DNA from 2 places in the Neobacillus sp. S1115 genome. Region 2 is predicted to be linked to the other one. Evidence: riboswitches for the same ligand, from Rfam matches in the RefSeq annotation. Region 2 holds a riboswitch; the other holds the start of a gene.
The links. A riboswitch is a leader RNA that binds a small molecule or an ion and turns the genes downstream of it on or off. The one in region 2 is predicted to bind FMN.
Positions count from the first base shown of each region.

Region 1: another riboswitch for FMN. It lies ahead of ribE (riboflavin synthase); the one in region 2 lies ahead of ACZ5B7_RS21860 (ECF transporter S component).

Region 1 covers NZ_AP038275.1:2,499,681-2,508,127, reverse strand. Annotated here, with positions in the region: gene ribH (6,7-dimethyl-8-ribityllumazine synthase) at 1-350, opposite strand, end outside; gene ACZ5B7_RS12165 (bifunctional 3,4-dihydroxy-2-butanone-4-phosphate synthase/GTP cyclohydrolase II) at 369-1,562, opposite strand; gene ribE (riboflavin synthase) at 1,600-2,259, opposite strand; FMN riboswitch at 2,410-2,557, opposite strand; gene ACZ5B7_RS12155 (GyrI-like domain-containing protein) at 2,635-3,102, opposite strand; gene ACZ5B7_RS12150 (SDR family oxidoreductase) at 3,295-4,134, opposite strand; gene ACZ5B7_RS12145 (nuclease-related domain-containing protein) at 4,252-5,253, shown strand; gene ACZ5B7_RS12140 (cold-shock protein) at 5,692-5,892, opposite strand; gene ACZ5B7_RS12135 (Cof-type HAD-IIB family hydrolase) at 6,006-6,752, opposite strand; gene ACZ5B7_RS12130 (iron-sulfur cluster assembly accessory protein) at 6,929-7,234, opposite strand; gene pssA (CDP-diacylglycerol--serine O-phosphatidyltransferase) at 7,263-7,964, opposite strand; gene ACZ5B7_RS12120 (TerC family protein) at 8,151-8,447, opposite strand, start outside.
Region 2 covers NZ_AP038275.1:4,484,478-4,492,924, reverse strand. Annotated here, with positions in the region: gene ccsB (c-type cytochrome biogenesis protein CcsB) at 1-263, shown strand, start outside; gene ACZ5B7_RS21885 (response regulator transcription factor) at 444-1,160, shown strand; gene ACZ5B7_RS21880 (ATP-binding protein) at 1,157-2,938, shown strand; gene sigX (RNA polymerase sigma factor SigX) at 3,109-3,681, shown strand; gene ACZ5B7_RS21870 (negative regulator of sigma-X activity) at 3,656-4,834, shown strand; gene ACZ5B7_RS21865 (peptidoglycan DD-metalloendopeptidase family protein) at 5,002-5,751, shown strand; FMN riboswitch at 5,880-6,012, shown strand; gene ACZ5B7_RS21860 (ECF transporter S component) at 6,180-6,743, shown strand; gene ACZ5B7_RS21855 (ferredoxin) at 6,852-7,100, opposite strand; gene ACZ5B7_RS21850 (YpbB family protein) at 7,348-8,394, shown strand; gene ACZ5B7_RS21845 (RecQ family ATP-dependent DNA helicase) at 8,385-8,447, shown strand, end outside.

The sequences.
Region 1 (8,447 bases), 2.0 Mb from region 2:
AATACCCCAAAAATAACCGGAATGCCAGTGTCAAGCGTGATGCGGGATACTCCTTTTGCCACTTCATTACACACGAAATCAAAATGTGGTGTAGAACCGCGGATAACTGTACCAAGTGTGATAACTGCATCATATTTTTTGCTGTCAGCCATTTTTTTAGCGATTAATGGAATTTCAAATGCACCAGGGACCCACGCGACATCCACATCAGCATCATTCACTCCATGGCGCTTTAAAGCATCCTGTGCACCAGATAATAACTTGCTTGTAATAAATTCATTAAAACGTCCTACTACGATTCCGACTTTCAGTCCTGTACCAACTAAATTTCCTTCAAAAATATGTCCCATTTCTATTCCTCCGTATTTTTAATAATGAAGCAGATGGCCTAATTTATCATGTTTGGTTTTTAAATAGCTTTCGTTTTCGGGTCTCATTTCCATTTGCAGCGGTACCCGCTCGACGACTTCCAGGTCGTAGCCCTTTAGGCCCTTAATTTTACGCGGATTATTCGTTAATAACATCATTTTTCTGATGCCAAGATCTCTTAAAATTTGTGCACCAATTCCATAATCCCTTAAATCAGGCTTAAATCCAAGTTTTTCATTTGCCTCTACCGTATCATAGCCTTGTTCCTGAAGCTGATAGGCCTTCATTTTGTTAAGCAGGCCAATGCCTCTGCCTTCCTGGCGCATATACAACAGCACACCATTTCCGGCTTGTTCAATCTGCATCAGGGCGGCGTGGAGCTGCGGACCGCAGTCACAGCGGTAAGATCCAAAAACATCACCCGTTAAGCATTCCGAATGAACCCTGACCAGAATAGGTTTCTCCGGGTCAATATCACCTTTAATGAGAGCAACATGCTCTTTGTCGTCTACCATATTTGAATACCCGATTGCTTTAAAATCGCCATATTCAGTCGGCAACTTGATCTCCACTTCCCGCTTTACCAATTTATCCTTTTGATTTCGGTATTCAATCAGATCTTTGATCGTAATCATTTTCAGGCCCAGCTTATCGGCGATTTTTCTTAGCTGCGGTACCCGGGCCATCGTCCCGTCTTCATTCATGATTTCACAAATAACGCCAGCAGGCATGGCTCCAGATAGGTTTGCAAGATCTACTGCTGCTTCTGTGTGACCTGTTCTTCTAAGGACGCCGCCTTTTTTAGCGATAAGCGGAAAAACATGGCCAGGACGTTTAAAATCGGCAGCTTTTGACTGAGGATCAATCAAATTCATGATTGTCGCAGACCGTTCAAAGGCCGAAATACCTGTTGTAGAATTTTTATGATCAATGCTGACTGTAAAAGCAGTCCCATGCGGGTCGGTATTGTTCGCTACCATCGGCATTAAATCCAGTTTTTTTGCTAATTCTTCCTCAATCGGAACACAGACAAGGCCTCTCCCATGCGTTACCATCAAATTGATAACCTCAGGAGTTGTTTTTTCGGCAAGCGCTATGAAATCTCCTTCATTTTCCCTGTCCTCATCGTCGCAAACAATGATAACCTTCCCTTGTTTCAATTCTTCGATTGCTTCTTCAATCCTGTCAAACATACCGTATCACTCCTTTGTTCAGTTTTTTCATGCTATTTTATAAAAATCCATTCGCTTCTAAAAATTGGGCCGTAATACCTGATTGGCCTTTAGGCTTCTGATTGTTCGAAAAATTATTCATAAAATGAGCGACATACTTGCCAATCATATCGCATTCCAAATTTACAATCTCACCCGGTCCTTTGTTACCGACCACAGTTTCCGACATCGTATGGGGAATTAACGATAAGGTAAACGAGTTTTCGGTTACTCCAAATACCGTTAAGCTTGTCCCATCTACTGTTATGGAGCCTTTATAAATGATGTATTTCAATATTTCCGGCTCGGTCTCAATTTCATAATAGACAGCATTTTCAAGCGCATTTTTGCCTTTAATAACCCCGGTGCCATCGATATGCCCTGAAACAATATGACCGCCAAACCTTCCACCGGCCGCCATTGCTCTCTCAAGATTTACTTTTGAGCCGCGCTTTAACGAATTTAAACTAGAGGCTTTAACCGTTTCCGGCATGACGTCGACCGTAAAGCGGGTTCCCGTAAAGGAGGTAACAGTTAAGCAAACCCCATTGACAGCAATACTGTCTCCAAGATGAACATCGGCGAGAATTTTTTTCGCTTCAATCGTCATCACAAATGAATTACCAGTCCGCTGTATTGCTGAAATAGTACCAATCTCTTCAATAATTCCGGTAAACATCCTTCTTTCTCCCTTCATTAGGGTTTCCAGGGATTAAAGATTCTTCTAAAAAGCAAAAAGACCCTGAGGTAAAAACCTTCAGGGCCTGTTTAAAGACAATAGAAAATTAAGGCTTAAAAAAGGCTAAATTTCGCCAATTTTAATCCTGCTATTTCCCTTCTCCCATCCAGACTTTAACTGTCGGCTCCGGAATTTCACCAGATCCACCGTTTAACAAAATTGTTAACCGGGTCACGGACTAAGAAGCATGCGCTTCATCACCGCCGGTAAGGATTTTCACCTTGCCCCGAAGGAATTACTGTTAAATTATTTTAATATTATTATACAGAAGTGCATCTGTAAAGGAAACCGAACTGATAAATGAAAAAATAAACTTTATTTATACACCATAACTGGCAAATAAATTTCAAAATGAAGATCACCGCTGGCATTTTGCCCTTTGTGCTCTTCCTTATAAATCTCTAAACTTAATGCTTGATGATCTTGCTCATAGCCATATTCTTTCATCCACGTAAACAAAAGGTTATATGTATTTTCTACCTCTTCAGGTTTTCCTTTATGGGTTGTCACCACATAATTTTTACTTGGAATCGTAAAGCCAACCATTCCTTCCGGGATTTCTGTAATTTTTTCAACAGGTGCAGTGACGTAATAGGTAAACTCCGTCTCCCGGCTATGAAACGGGGCAATAAGAACCGGTTCCTCTGTCTTAAAGGAAATTTCCTCTAGCCGTTGTTCAAATTTTGTAAACAACTTGGGTATCTTGTTAGTTTCAGTATAACTTCCATTCCATGAAATTCCAACTACTCTCAATTCATTTTTTTCTACTACTTGGATATCCATGTTAAAACCCCCTTTTTTTCTATCTTATTTCTAATATTCTCACAATATCCTTAAATTCCTGCCAAAAAAATTCGACTTTTTCAAAAATTTATTATTTTAAAAAAATCAAAAATGCAGCCAAAATGATAGCCATACTTCGTTTCTAAATGTTGGAATTAATTTCAAAAATATTCCACAAGAACTTCTTGAAATTTATCTCTTAGGTAGTTTGTTTAATAGAATCTTCTCCCATCGACTCCAGGGGATCAGGTTTTTAATGAGGATGGCCATTTTTACACCCTTACCAATAGGAAAACGTAATACTGGTTTTTGCATTTTGGCTATTACTGAGATTTTTTTGGCTACCTCCCGTGGGTCGCCAAACTTTTCTTCTCCGGATAGAATGTAATTTTCCATACCTTCCATTAGTCGGTAGTACGGTGAGTCGGGTTGGGAGCGGGTAATTTGTTTTCCTGAAGACCAAATACTAGTCCTGTACGAACCCGGCTCTACTAGTATTACATCCACGCCAAATGGCTTCATTTCCAGGCGAAGGCATTCACTCCAGCCCTCGAGGGCGTGCTTTGATGCCACATATGGTGACATTCCTGGAAAGGCGACAACGCCGCTGATGCTGCTAAGATTAATGATTTTTCCATGACGCTGCTGTCGCATAAATGGCAAGATGGCTTTTGTAACTGCCATCACGCCAAAAACGTTTGTTTCAAATTGTTTACGGTATTCCTCCATCGGGAGCTCCTCGACAAACCCGGCAGCAGCGTAGCCCGCGTTGTTGACGAGTACATCGATACGGCCTAGAGATTCCGTTAGTTTGGCGAGTTGGTTGATTGAATCTTGTGAGGTAACGTCTAGTTGGCGGATGGTGATTTTATCTTCGATTTTTTCTTTCTTGGCTTCTGAAAGGAGTCCGCCGCTTTTTTCAAGATTTCTCATCGTCGCTATAACATAAAAACCCGACCGAGCAAGCTCCAGAGTTGTTAAAAGGCCGAATCCGCTTGACGATCCTGTTACAATGGCAATCGGTTCGTTCATGGTAATTCCCCCTTAAATAAAAGTGTAACAAAATTTTGACAAATCCCTGCAAAATCCAGCAGGAAATTTTCTTCTTTTTGAGAAAGATTAATGGGAAATTAAAAAGGAGTGATGAATTTGATAATAAAACCACGCTTTATCCCACTGATTATTCTTATTTTAGAGGCCTTGGTAAGGCGTCTACGGAAAAACCATCCAAAATGGCAGCTGATTTCAGATGAATTAGCCGGACGATGGGCCGGATACCGGGGTGAACAATCGATTGATTTCTACCTACACTCTCTCCCCGAAAAAGAATACCACATTTTCCACGATTTGAACCTTCCCGATGGAGAATACAACTGCCAAATTGATACCTTCCTTACAACTACCAAAAGCGGAATTATCATAGATGTGAAAAATTATAAGGGAAAGATCTTAATTGACACAGATTCAGAACAATTAATTCAAACAGTTAATGGTGAAGAATATACATACCCCTATCCAATTTTTCAGGTAGAAAGGCATCAAAGTGTCCTTAATAGAGTGCTTATTGAACACAATTTACCACCGTTACCCATTGAATATTTAGTAGTTTTCAGTAATCCTAATGCCATTCTTTCCTTTGGCGGGAGAAATGGATTGAAGGTCATGCAGCGCATCTGCAAATCCCCTAGTATTCTTCATAAAATGCAGTTATTTGAGAATTTCCATAAACAAGAGATATTTGACCCAAAGGATCTTCGGAAGTTTGATAAACTTTTGTTGAAGCTTAATACTGTTCCAACAAAGCCAATTCTCAAGAGATTTGACATACTCCATGGTGATTTGTTGCCGGGGGTGCATTGTCCAATTTGTTTACATTTACCAATGCAACGCAAAAACCAAAATTGGTATTGTTCATTTTGTAATACCTTTGTTCCAAATGCCCATCTTTACACTATCCAGGATTATTTTTTATTATATGGGCCTAGTATTACCAATCAACAGTTTAGGGGGTTCGCGCAAATATCTTCGCCAGATCTTGCACGTAGATTACTTCATTCAGCCAATCTCAAATATGAGGGTGATAACAAAGCGAGGGTCTATTTTCCTACAGAAATCCCTTTTATTCACCCATTAAATTTATGGAAAAATTAGGTACTTGTATGATTCGCTGATAAATTTGAAAATCCGCTGATATATTTAAAAATTCGCTGATATATCATAAGAATTCGCTGATAAAATCAAAAATTCGCTGATATATCATAAAAATTCGCTGATATTTTTTTTCTTGCTTGGAAAATCGATTTCTTATATAACAGGATTATCGGTATTTACATGATTTTCTCACTCAACACGGTGATTTTTTCCAAAAAAAATTGTAATTTTGCCTTTAAAAAGGAAACTTCCGCGCAAATTTTGGCCCAATTCCAACTATTTTTAAGCAAAACACGGTGCCCGCTCGCAATAGTTAGTTACCTTTTTAAAACAACCAACCAAAAAAGGCCGTTCGCACACCAAAACGCGAACGGCCCAATTTTTTTTACGAAAAAAAAACAGACCCTTTAAAAGAGTCTGTTTAATTTTTAACAGTTATTAAGCTTTACGGACATTTACCGCTTGCGGCCCACGCTGGCCGTTTTCGATATCAAACGTAACTTCTTGTCCTTCGTCTAAGGTTTTGAAACCCTCGATTTGAATTGCAGAGTAATGAACGAAAACGTCTTCTCCGCCATCTCTTTCGATAAATCCAAAACCTTTTTCACTGTTAAACCATTTTACCTTGCCATGTTCCATTTCTTTCGGTGCCTCCTAGCATAATCCCATAAATAAAATTTTGCAAAATAATGCTTGCACATATATTTTTACCCGTATGCATTCCTCATATACCAATTCCAAGTAAAAAAATTTTATTTATCCAAAACCCATTTGCGAATAGCCTTCGCCACGCCATCTTCTTCATTAGAAGCTGTCACCCAGTCAGCCGTTTCCTTTACAATCTCCTGAGCATTTCCCATGGCTACACCCATGCCAGCTTCTTTAATCATGGCCAGATCGTTAAGGGAGTCTCCGACGGCCATTACATTCTTCATCTCAATTCCGAGCCGCTCGCACACAAGCCTTAATCCTTGCGCTTTGTTTATACCTGAAGCGTTAACCTCTATGTTGAATGGTGTGGAATTTGACAGTTCAAATTCACCTCTAGCTTCCAGCTCTTTAATCACAATTTCGCGGACGGCATCATCATGAATATTGAAGCCAAATTTCATCCACTCAACCGAATGCAAATCCTCTGGCATTTCATTGTGCCAGTTTCGTTCCGTACTGATTGCCCAAAATGTCGCTTTGTGCTCATTGGCAAGCTTCAGCATCCATTCAATTTGTTCAGATTTTACAAGCGATCTTCTCACAAGTTCGCGTTTTTCATCCCAAATCTCACTTCCATTTACCGTCACCAAAAAGGACGAAAGATTTAGAGAATCGGCATGATTATGACTATTTAAAAAGGATCGTCCTGTACTTAGAACAACAAATACGCCCTTATCCTGGGCTTCTTTGATTGCCTCACTATTTGCCACAGAAATTTCATGCTGATTATTTAATAAGGTCCCATCCATATCAAGGGCAATTAATTTAATATCTATATGATTATTCAATTCCTCTTGCTCCCTTCTGTTCTGCTCATTACATTAGATTACCATTTTTGAATAAGTCTTTTCAAAGAAGGAGACTTTTAATTTACATGATATTTTTATGGTAACCACAAAAAACTCCCTGCGATATTCCGCAGGGAGTTAGATGAAAATAAGAAACTGATAGTTGCTCCTGATGATTAATGATGATGGTGATGGCCGCCTCTGGATGGGTTGGTAATTACCCACTCTTCATTAGGTACTTGGAAAAATTGAATCCAAACACCATCCAACCATTCATTATCCTTTTCCAGAATAAAATCAATATCCTTATCGGATTTTACCACTTCATCCTTGTCGGTTGGTGTATCAAGCATCAGGTCATAATGGGCATGATCGCCGTGGATGTTGGAAACATAAACACGAAACAATTTACCCTCCGCTTCCTCTTGTCCAAGCATTTTTTTCAATTCCTTTGCAGCACTACGATTTACTTTTACCTTCATTTCTTCTAAGCCCTCTTTCTAAAAATAATTAACGAGTATTTCGTTTTCTTTTCTCTCTAACTAGCTGGAACCAAATAAACGCGATGTATAGCGGGATGGCTACATAGAGAAAGTACGGAAAACGATATTGTTCTTTTTTGAAAAATAAATAAATGGCGCAGCCTAAAAAAGCTGTGACAATAATTCCGTATTTGGGCAGGGGAACGTCCTTCAGGCTTGGGATCTTAACGGTGCTTACCATTAAGAAACAAATTACAAAAAAGGCGATAGGGAGAACAATTGATGGCATTTTGCCGTGAAACAGCGTTAACAGCGTTAACACCCCGCCCCCAGCCGTGATGGGTACACCCGTAAAATACTTTAATGAAGATTTCACCGCATTTATGTTGAAGCGGGCTAATCGATAAGCTCCGAATAATGGAAACAAACCTGAAATTGCCATGCCCACGATGCCATATGTAGAAAAGTAGGAGTAATAAGCCATCATCGCAGGCGCAACACCAAAGGTAACGATGTCAGCGAGTGAATCAAGCTCCTTCCCCAGCTCACTTTCCACACGCAGTATTCTTGCAATCCGTCCGTCCATGCTATCGAGCATCATCCCAATTAAGATCAGAATGGCCGCATTCTTATAATCCCCCTGCGCCGAATACATGACCGACAAAAAGCCAAAAAATAAATTAAAAAGCGTAAACAAATTTGGAATACTGTTTCTAATAATATGTATCACTCCAATTTAAACAATAAAAAGGATTAAATTCATACCCTTTTATTCAAAATCATTCCTCTCTTATTAATATCTGTTAGGTTACGTTACTATGTCAATATTATATCATAACATATTTTAACAAAATTAATTTCAAAAACATAGAAGAGGCTGTTCCATATTGAAACAGCCCCCTTTTTTATTATTTCTTTATGATGCTTCTTTTTCTGAAGTTTTTAATACTTTATCCTTTGAGAAGAACCATCCGGCTGCAGCAATTCCAACCAAGACAAGGTAAAAACTTACCTTCCATTCGGTTGAGTGGGCAAAATCTTCATTTAATATCGCTAGTTCAGGATGGGAAAGTGTATAGACAGCAAGTTTTACTCCCACCCAGCCAACAATCGCAAATGCGGCAATCTCAAGGCCGGGGCGTCTCTCTAGAAGCTTAACAAACATATTAGCAGCAAAGCGCATTATCACTAGGCCAATGATTCCGCCGGCAAA
Region 2 (8,447 bases):
TCCCTGTTTTTACACTGGGAGCACTGATCTTTGCGATGATTTGGGCACAAATGGCTTGGTCCCGTTTCTGGGGCTGGGACCCTAAGGAAGTTTGGGCATTAATAACCTGGTTATTTTATGCCGCCTTCATGCATCTTCGTCTGTCAAAGGGCTGGCATGGAGAGAAGTCTGCTTGGCTTGCCGTAATCGGCTTTGTTATCATCATGTTTAACCTTGTCGCCGTCAACCTCATCATAGCCGGACTCCATTCTTACGCAGGATAACTGTCAAAATTTAGCCTTCACTTTTGATTAAGTGAGGGCTTTTTTCAAATAATAGTAAAAAATTATTTGTCTTAATTCACATTGTCAAATTATTGACACTTTTTATCGGATTTATTAGCTTTCAACATATAGCAAAAATGGAGACCATTTTGTAAAATAAACAACATGGGGGGATTAATAATGGATCAGGACGTTAAAATCTTAGTTGTAGATGATGAAGAAAGAATTCGCAGATTATTAAAAATGTATTTAGAGCGCGAAGATTTTATAATTGATGAAGCAGAGGATGGTAATCAAGCATTAGCGAAAGCATTGGCTAACGATTATGATGTCATTCTTTTGGATTTAATGATGCCTGGCAAGGATGGCATTGAGGTTTGCCGCGAATTAAGGGAGAAAAAGGCGACTCCTGTTATCATGTTAACGGCAAAGGGTGAAGAGGTGAACCGGGTACAGGGCTTTGAAGTCGGTACGGATGACTATATCGTTAAACCATTCAGCCCGCGTGAGGTAGTACTAAGGGTAAAAGCACTGTTAAGACGATCATCACAAACTACCTTCCTGCAAACGGAGACAACAACAAAGGATGTCATTGTATTTCCTCATTTAACAATAGATAATGATGCCCACCGGGTATCTGCTGATGGTAAAGAGGTTAGCTTAACGCCTAAAGAATATGAGCTGTTATATTTTCTTGCCAAAGCACCGGACAAAGTATTTGACCGTGAGCAGCTGTTAAAGGAAGTATGGCATTATGAGTTTTTCGGAGACCTAAGGACAGTTGATACACATGTAAAACGTCTTCGCGAAAAACTAAATAAAGTTTCGGAACAAGCTGCTAGAATGATCGTTACCGTTTGGGGAGTAGGTTACAAATTTGAGGTAGTAAATGAATGACCTTCTTAAGAAGTGTAGTCGGTAAGCTTTGGTTTACCATCATTTTATTAGTTTCATTTGTCCTGTTTATTTTAACAGTGATGCTCCTTGAGTTTTTTCAAAACTATAATATTAATGAAACAAAGAATGATTTGACCCATACAGCCGAAAAAATTGCCACTGTACTGGAGGAGCATCCAGCGGATAAATGGCCGCTCGGTTTGGAAATCTCGTGGGAAATCATTGATGATGTCACCAAAGTAGTCATTATAAAAGGTGATGAAGTTTATTATTCTCCAAACACAAAGGGAGGAAATAAATTAACGATTGATGATATTCGGAACGATCCCGAGTTATCAAGTGTATTACACAAAAATAAACGGGTCGAGAAAATCTCCAATCTTTCATCCGAAAAAAATAGCGCTGGCACTGCCGCCAATTATTCAATCATCGGGGTGCCGCTTAAACTCTCCGGAAATCAAAATGGGGCAGTGTTTATTTACCAATCTTTAAGGGTAATGCAGGAAACATCCCGGTCAGCAACCAAATTTATTTTGCTTGTGGCTGGTGTTGCCATTATTCTTACAACCATTTTCGCATTCTTTTTGTCCACAAGAATAACCGCTCCGTTAAGGAAAATGCGGGAAGCTGCATTTGAGGTGGCAAGAGGGAAATTTGATACAAAGGTCCCTATTTTGACCCATGATGAAATTGGTGAACTGGCTACTGCTTTTAATCAAATGGGCCGGCAATTAAAGTTTAACATGAACGCGCTCAATCAGGAAAAAGAGCAGTTGGCAAGCATCCTAAGCAGTATGGCTGATGGGGTTATTACCTTCAACCGGGATGGAACGATTTTAATCACAAATCCTCCGGCAGACCGCTTTCTTCAATATTGGTATTATGAGAAAGGGGTTATCTCCGGATCGGAAGCCATTCCCTCTCAAGTCATGAATCTTTTTCAAAAAGCAGTTGATACAGAAAAGGAGCAGATCGGAGAAATTTCCCTGCAAGGACGCCATTGGGTCATACTGGTTAGCCCGCTGTACAGTAATCGGTTTATTCGTGGGGCAGTTGCGGTCTTAAGGGATATGACTGAGGAACGGCAATTGGAGAAAATGAGAAGAGACTTCATTGCCAATGTTTCACACGAACTGAGAACGCCAATTTCCATGCTTCAGGGCTACAGCGAAGCGATTGTTGACGATATCGCGGAAACGCAGGAAGAGAAAAAAGAAATGGCAAAAGTCATTTATGATGAATCGCTAAGAATGGGCCGACTTGTCAATGAATTGCTGGATTTGGCAAGAATGGAAGCAGGTCATATTCAATTAACAATGGAAGAGGTCAATATCTCTACTTTTATCAAACGGATTATTCATAAATTCCAAGGGTTAGCCAAAGATAATGGAATTCAATTACTGGCTGAAATCGACAACGACATACCAACCTTTACAATGGACCCTGATCGAATTGAACAGGTTCTTACGAATTTAATTGATAATGCGATCAGGCATACCCCGAAAGATGGTTCTGTGACCTTAAAAGTCGCTTCCGAGGACAAGGGCGTCAGAATGGATGTTGTGGACTCAGGAACAGGGATTCCTGAGGAAGATTTACCGTTTGTTTTTGAACGATTTTATAAAGCTGATAAGGCACGAACCCGCGGCAGGTCAGGAACAGGTCTAGGACTGGCTATTGCCAAAAATATCATTGATGCCCATCGTGGACATATTTCCGTTCAAAGTAAAGTTGAACAGGGAACGACATTTTCCTTCATACTCCCACGAAAATCGTAAAATGACCATGGATTTTGCCGATTTCTATTGATTCACAAGGAACATTTTTTAGAGGCTGGCTACTCGCGCCAGTCTCTTTTTATTTTTCCATTAAATACCTTCCTTTTCATCCCAAAAAAGTCTATATTTAAGAAAGTGTAACCTTTTATACATAAACATCGACTAATATTTTGAACGGGGAGGGGAAAAAGTTGGACTCCGTTTTCGATGAACTTTATCAAAAATATCACCATGATGTCTTTCAATTTCTTTTTTATATGGTTAGAAACAGAGAGCAGGCGGAGGATCTTGTTCAAGAGGTTTATATTAGAGTGTTTAAGTCTTATAATCGTTTTGAAGGAAAAAGCAGCGAAAAAACCTGGCTTTTTTCGATTGCGAGAAATGTTGCGATTGATTATTTTCGAAAGCAAAAGGGCTGGAAGGAAAGAATCCTTGAGAAATTTGATTGGTCTTCAAATCAGGTAAAGGACGACCATCCTATCCCTGAGGAAATGGCTGTTCAAAGAGAAGAAATTAAATGGGTATATAAATGCTTGGAATACTGTACCGTGGACCAAAGGGCCGTCGTTATATTACGATTTATTCACGATTTGTCAATAGCGGAGACAGCAGAGGCTCTAGGATGGACAGAAAGTAAAGTCAAAACGACCCAGCATCGCTCGTTGAAGGTTTTAAAGAAGCACATGGAAACATTTTACCGAAGGGAGGAGGGAAGTAGTGAGAAAGTCAGAGTGGAGCGATAAAGAGCTCATAGATTTGTTAAAACAAATGCCTAAAATAGAAGACTATCGCCATCCTCGTGACATTTACCAAAACCTTTCACGTAAAAAACGGAAAACTGTTTCATGGCTCCTGCCGGGTATTGCAGCTGCAGCGGCACTATTTTTATTTTTTATTTTGGCTCCTAAGTTTATGGATACGAATGATTATTCAATCAATAATGCCAAACAAGAATCAACAAAAGAAGCGAAAATTGCCAAGGATAATAGCGATGCGGGCGGTATGGCCAATCAGGAATCGCAAACGGGTCAAATTTCAACATTAAAGAAAGCCGAAGGGCAAAACAATCATGCCGGGAAAACGGCCGTTTATGATGATGAAATTAAAGACGGCATCGTGTTGACCTATTGGATCCCCGATAATCAGGCGCTAAATCTAGTACCAGTATCAACTATAGTCAAAAATACTGAAGGAAAAGACTGGCTTACCTTATATAATGAACATATGGCAAACCTAAATGAATCGGAATGGGGCCTAAGTGAATTTTATCCGCTCCAGGCAACATTGCATTATGATAATGCTAATGAAACTGTTATTGTCGATGTACCTTCAGACCATCCATACCGCCAAGGCAGTGCAACGGAACAAATTTTTCTCGGTGCGTTAAAAAATGATATTTCTTCCAATAGCAGCGTCAAAACGATTGAGTTCACCACAAATGGCGAACCTGGAATCGAACTAAGCAATGACTTTTTAGAAAAATTGACCATCACTGATGTGAAAAAACATGCCTACCTCTTTTACTATCCTAATGGCAGTGATGTTCCGCTCTTGGTGCCAACACCTGAATCATATAAGGATATTAAGGCTGCAATTGATGCGATGAAGTCAGTGGTAGAGGAATATCAATTACAAAGATCTTTGTTGCCAAATTTGGCAATTCAGGATGTAACAGCAAATGATAACACGTTGACCATCACTTTTGCGAAAGATGCCAGTTTAGAAGATGAACGTTTGGCAGTCTGGTCGATGGAGGCCATCCTTTTAACGGCAAAAGAATTCGGATTTGAAAAAGTGGTTGTGAGCAATCCTCCCGCAGCAAATATTGGCCCGTTTGATTTAACAAAAGAAATCAAGGTGCCAGCGGCCCCAAATCTTCGGACAATCGAGAAATGATAAAAAAATCAACCAAAACGGTTGATTTTTTTATGCATAAAATAGCAATTGACTCCAAATTATAACAAATATGGTCAGGCCGTCCCATGCCTCATCATATGTTCTAAACTCGAGTATAAGAACATATGGTGAGGTATGGACAAGATGTAAGGAGGATTAATAGTGAAATGCGTGACTATATAAAGAGGTTTTTTATTGCCATTATCATGGCGATTTGTGTAGGTTTGTTGTTTCTCGGAGGGAGACACTCGGAAGCTGCAGGATTGCCTGAGGCGAAAACGGAGAAGGAGAGATGGATTTGGCCGGCGGATGGTGTTATTTCTGATACATATGGGACAAGACAGGGTAAGCATAAAGGAATCGATATCGCCGGAAAATATGGCACCCCGGTCTTGACAGTTGAAGATGGGGCAGTGATCAAGTCTTATTATTCCAATACATATGGTCAGGTTGTATTTATCAAGCACCCAAGCAATTTCGTTACGGTTTATGCCCACTTAAGCAAACGGGCCGTTGTGCCAGGTCAAATGGTTAAGCGGGGGGAGGCCATCGGAACAATGGGAAGGACCGGTCAGGCTACCGGCACCCATCTTCATTTTGAATCACACCAATTAGAATGGAGATATGACAAAAAGTTTGCCATTAATCCGGAACTCCTATTGGGAGATGCCGATGTTGGTGAAGCGGTTCAGGGCGGAATTGCAGCCAGTGGCAAGGATGTTTTGGAGGTAAGCAGCCGTCCGCAAAATATTCCTGAACCCAGCCGGCAGCCACTTGTAAACCAATATATTGTAATAAATGGTGACAACTTGTCCTCCATTGCCCAAAAGTTTAATGTGACAGTGGCAAGATTAAAGGAAATCAATAACCTAAACACGGATGTAATCAAGCCTAATCAAGTCTTAATCGTCCGGTAAATTAAAACTTTTTAACCCGCATCCTATTGCTGCGGGTGTTTTTTATCTAAATATTCAAAAAACGGGAAATAACTTTAACTTAACAAAGTGACAGATTTTCAGTATAATAAACTTATAATTTTATATCGATCTATCTTCGGGGCAGGGTGAAATTCCCGATCGGCGGTATTAGAGTATAACTCTTCAGCCCGCGAGCCTAATTGGGCAGGATTTGGTGTGATTCCAAAGCCGACAGTATAGTCTGGATGGGAGAAGATGGAGGTTCTGCAGGCATTCGAAAAATTTTCTTGGATCGAATGTTTATTAAGCGTACCTAAATTTACTCCCTCAAGCTTCAATCTTGAGGGAGTTTTATTTTGCGTACCTATAAAAGCTGAATCTCTCTTCCTAACGTGATGGATCAAAAAGGAGAGAGGAAGATGAAGAAAATGAAGAACACAAAGGTAAAAGCAATGGTTTCAATCGGGATGCTGAGCAGCATCGCATATTTATTAATGTTTTTAAACTTTCCGCTGCCAATGTTCCCTAATTTTTTGTTTGTGGACTTTAGTGATATTCCTGCTTTGATTGCTGCGCTGATTTTCGGACCAGTGGCAGGAATTTTAGTAGAATTGTTTAAGAATATGTTAAATTATTTTGCAACAGGGAGCCCGACAGGCATTCCTATTGGCCACCTTGCCAATTTCGCAGCAGGGATTGTGTTTATTCTGCCGACTTGCTTTGTGTATAATAAATTGAAATCAAAAAAGGGAATGACACTTGCCCTAGTAGCTGGAACTCTAATCATGGCTGTTGTGATGAGTATTGCCAACTACTTTATTATTTTACCTGCCTATACGGCCTTAATGGGTTTCCCAGATATGAGGAACCTCGTCGTACCTGCGATTTTGCCTTTTAATATCTTAAAGGGCGTAATGATGTCGATCATTTTCATGCTTCTATTTATTCGGATGCAGGCATGGCTAAATAAATTTTCAGTAAAAAATGCTTAAAACGAACAGAGGCTGCAAAACTTGGGCCTCTGTTTTCTATCGAAAAAAATAACCCCCCGGCTTATATTAGGCGGGGGGTAGCAGCTTAAGAATATCTTCAGTCAAAGATTATTCAAATTTAGTTGGGTTACCGTCGAATGGCTCATCAGCAACTTTAATAGAATCAGTTGGGCAGCCTTCGAAAGCGTCCATCATGTCATCGATTAAAACATCTGGAATTTCAACGATACCTTCGTTATCGTCAAGTGTTACGAATGCGATACCTTCATCATCGTAATCATAGATATCTGGTGCAGCAGCGCCGCATGCGCCACACGCGATGCAAGTTTCCTTGTCAACAATTGTATACTTTGCCATGAAAAAAACCTCCCAGTAAAATAACAAGTAATATGCTTACTTATTTTCCATTTGTGATGGAAAATACAATTCACATATCTATTGTAAAGCTGTATGAATAACTTTTCAATAGAAATTTGATTTTGGTACCTTTAGTCCCATTATTTCTTAAACTTCCACATTTTTGGACAACACAATACCTGTTTCATGTTAAAATATAATAAAATTTAACTGTTTTTGTCGAATCAGGATAAGTGGTGAGTCTAAAATGGAATGGGTAGAATCAGTTATTCTTTATTGTTTGAAAAAAATTAATAACGAAAGAACTATTTATTCTGTTTACCACATTTTAAAAGGAAAGAAATCGTCGCAAACCATTCAGGATATTCATTTATATTCGTTAAAAAGATTATTTGGAGTACTTGAACCGCTGACAAGAGACTCCTTTGAAGCCATAATTCATAGTATGAGGGACAATGGGTGGATTATTGAGCAAGGTGAGCAAAAATACCTGCTCAGTTCTTCAGGAGAGCAGCGCTTGAAAAATATCGGTATTCCAATCTTTCTTAATGGCTGGCGTTATCACCAAATGACCACTATATTTTGGGAACGACTCTCTTTATTAGTTCAAGTAGTCTCTAACCTCATTAATCAGGAAACAAGCTATATACCGATTCAAAAAAATAAGAAGGTTCTTATCTGGGTTAAAGCTGTTCTTAAAGAAAGCCATCTCTCAAGAAACGAAATTGGCGAAAAATTATATGAAGAATTGAACGAATGCTTCGAAGATGGGCAGGAAATTGATCCGTCTATGATTGTCTTCCGTTTAACTGGATTCCGGCAAATAGGATTAACCGCTCAACAAGCATCCAAAAAAATGAATGTTAATGTGTACGAATATCATCTTACATTTACTAATACACTGCATTATTTGATTGAAAAAATAGAAACAAGAGGCGTTAATTTTCCGATATTAACCCATCTACTAAAGGGCTTGGAGCATGGGGATGAATTAACCATTACGGCGCGAAAAACATGGAAATTGCTATCGCAGGGATATTCGATAGAGATGATAGCCAAAAACAGAAATTTAAAAACAAGCACAATCGAAGATCATTTAGTGGAATTTGCACTGCAAATAGACCGGTTTTCAATCGATGATTTTGTTGATAGAGAATTACAGCTGGAAATTTTGCAAATTGCTAATCGAGCCGCCACAAAGCAATTAAAATTAATAAGGGAAAAAGTCAGCCGTGCCAGTTATTTTCAAATCAGGTTAGTGTTGGCGAAGTATGGTGACCGGCAATGGAATTAGAAAATCTTTTAAAAAAACATTTTGGCTATTTATCATTTAAAACAGGGCAAAAG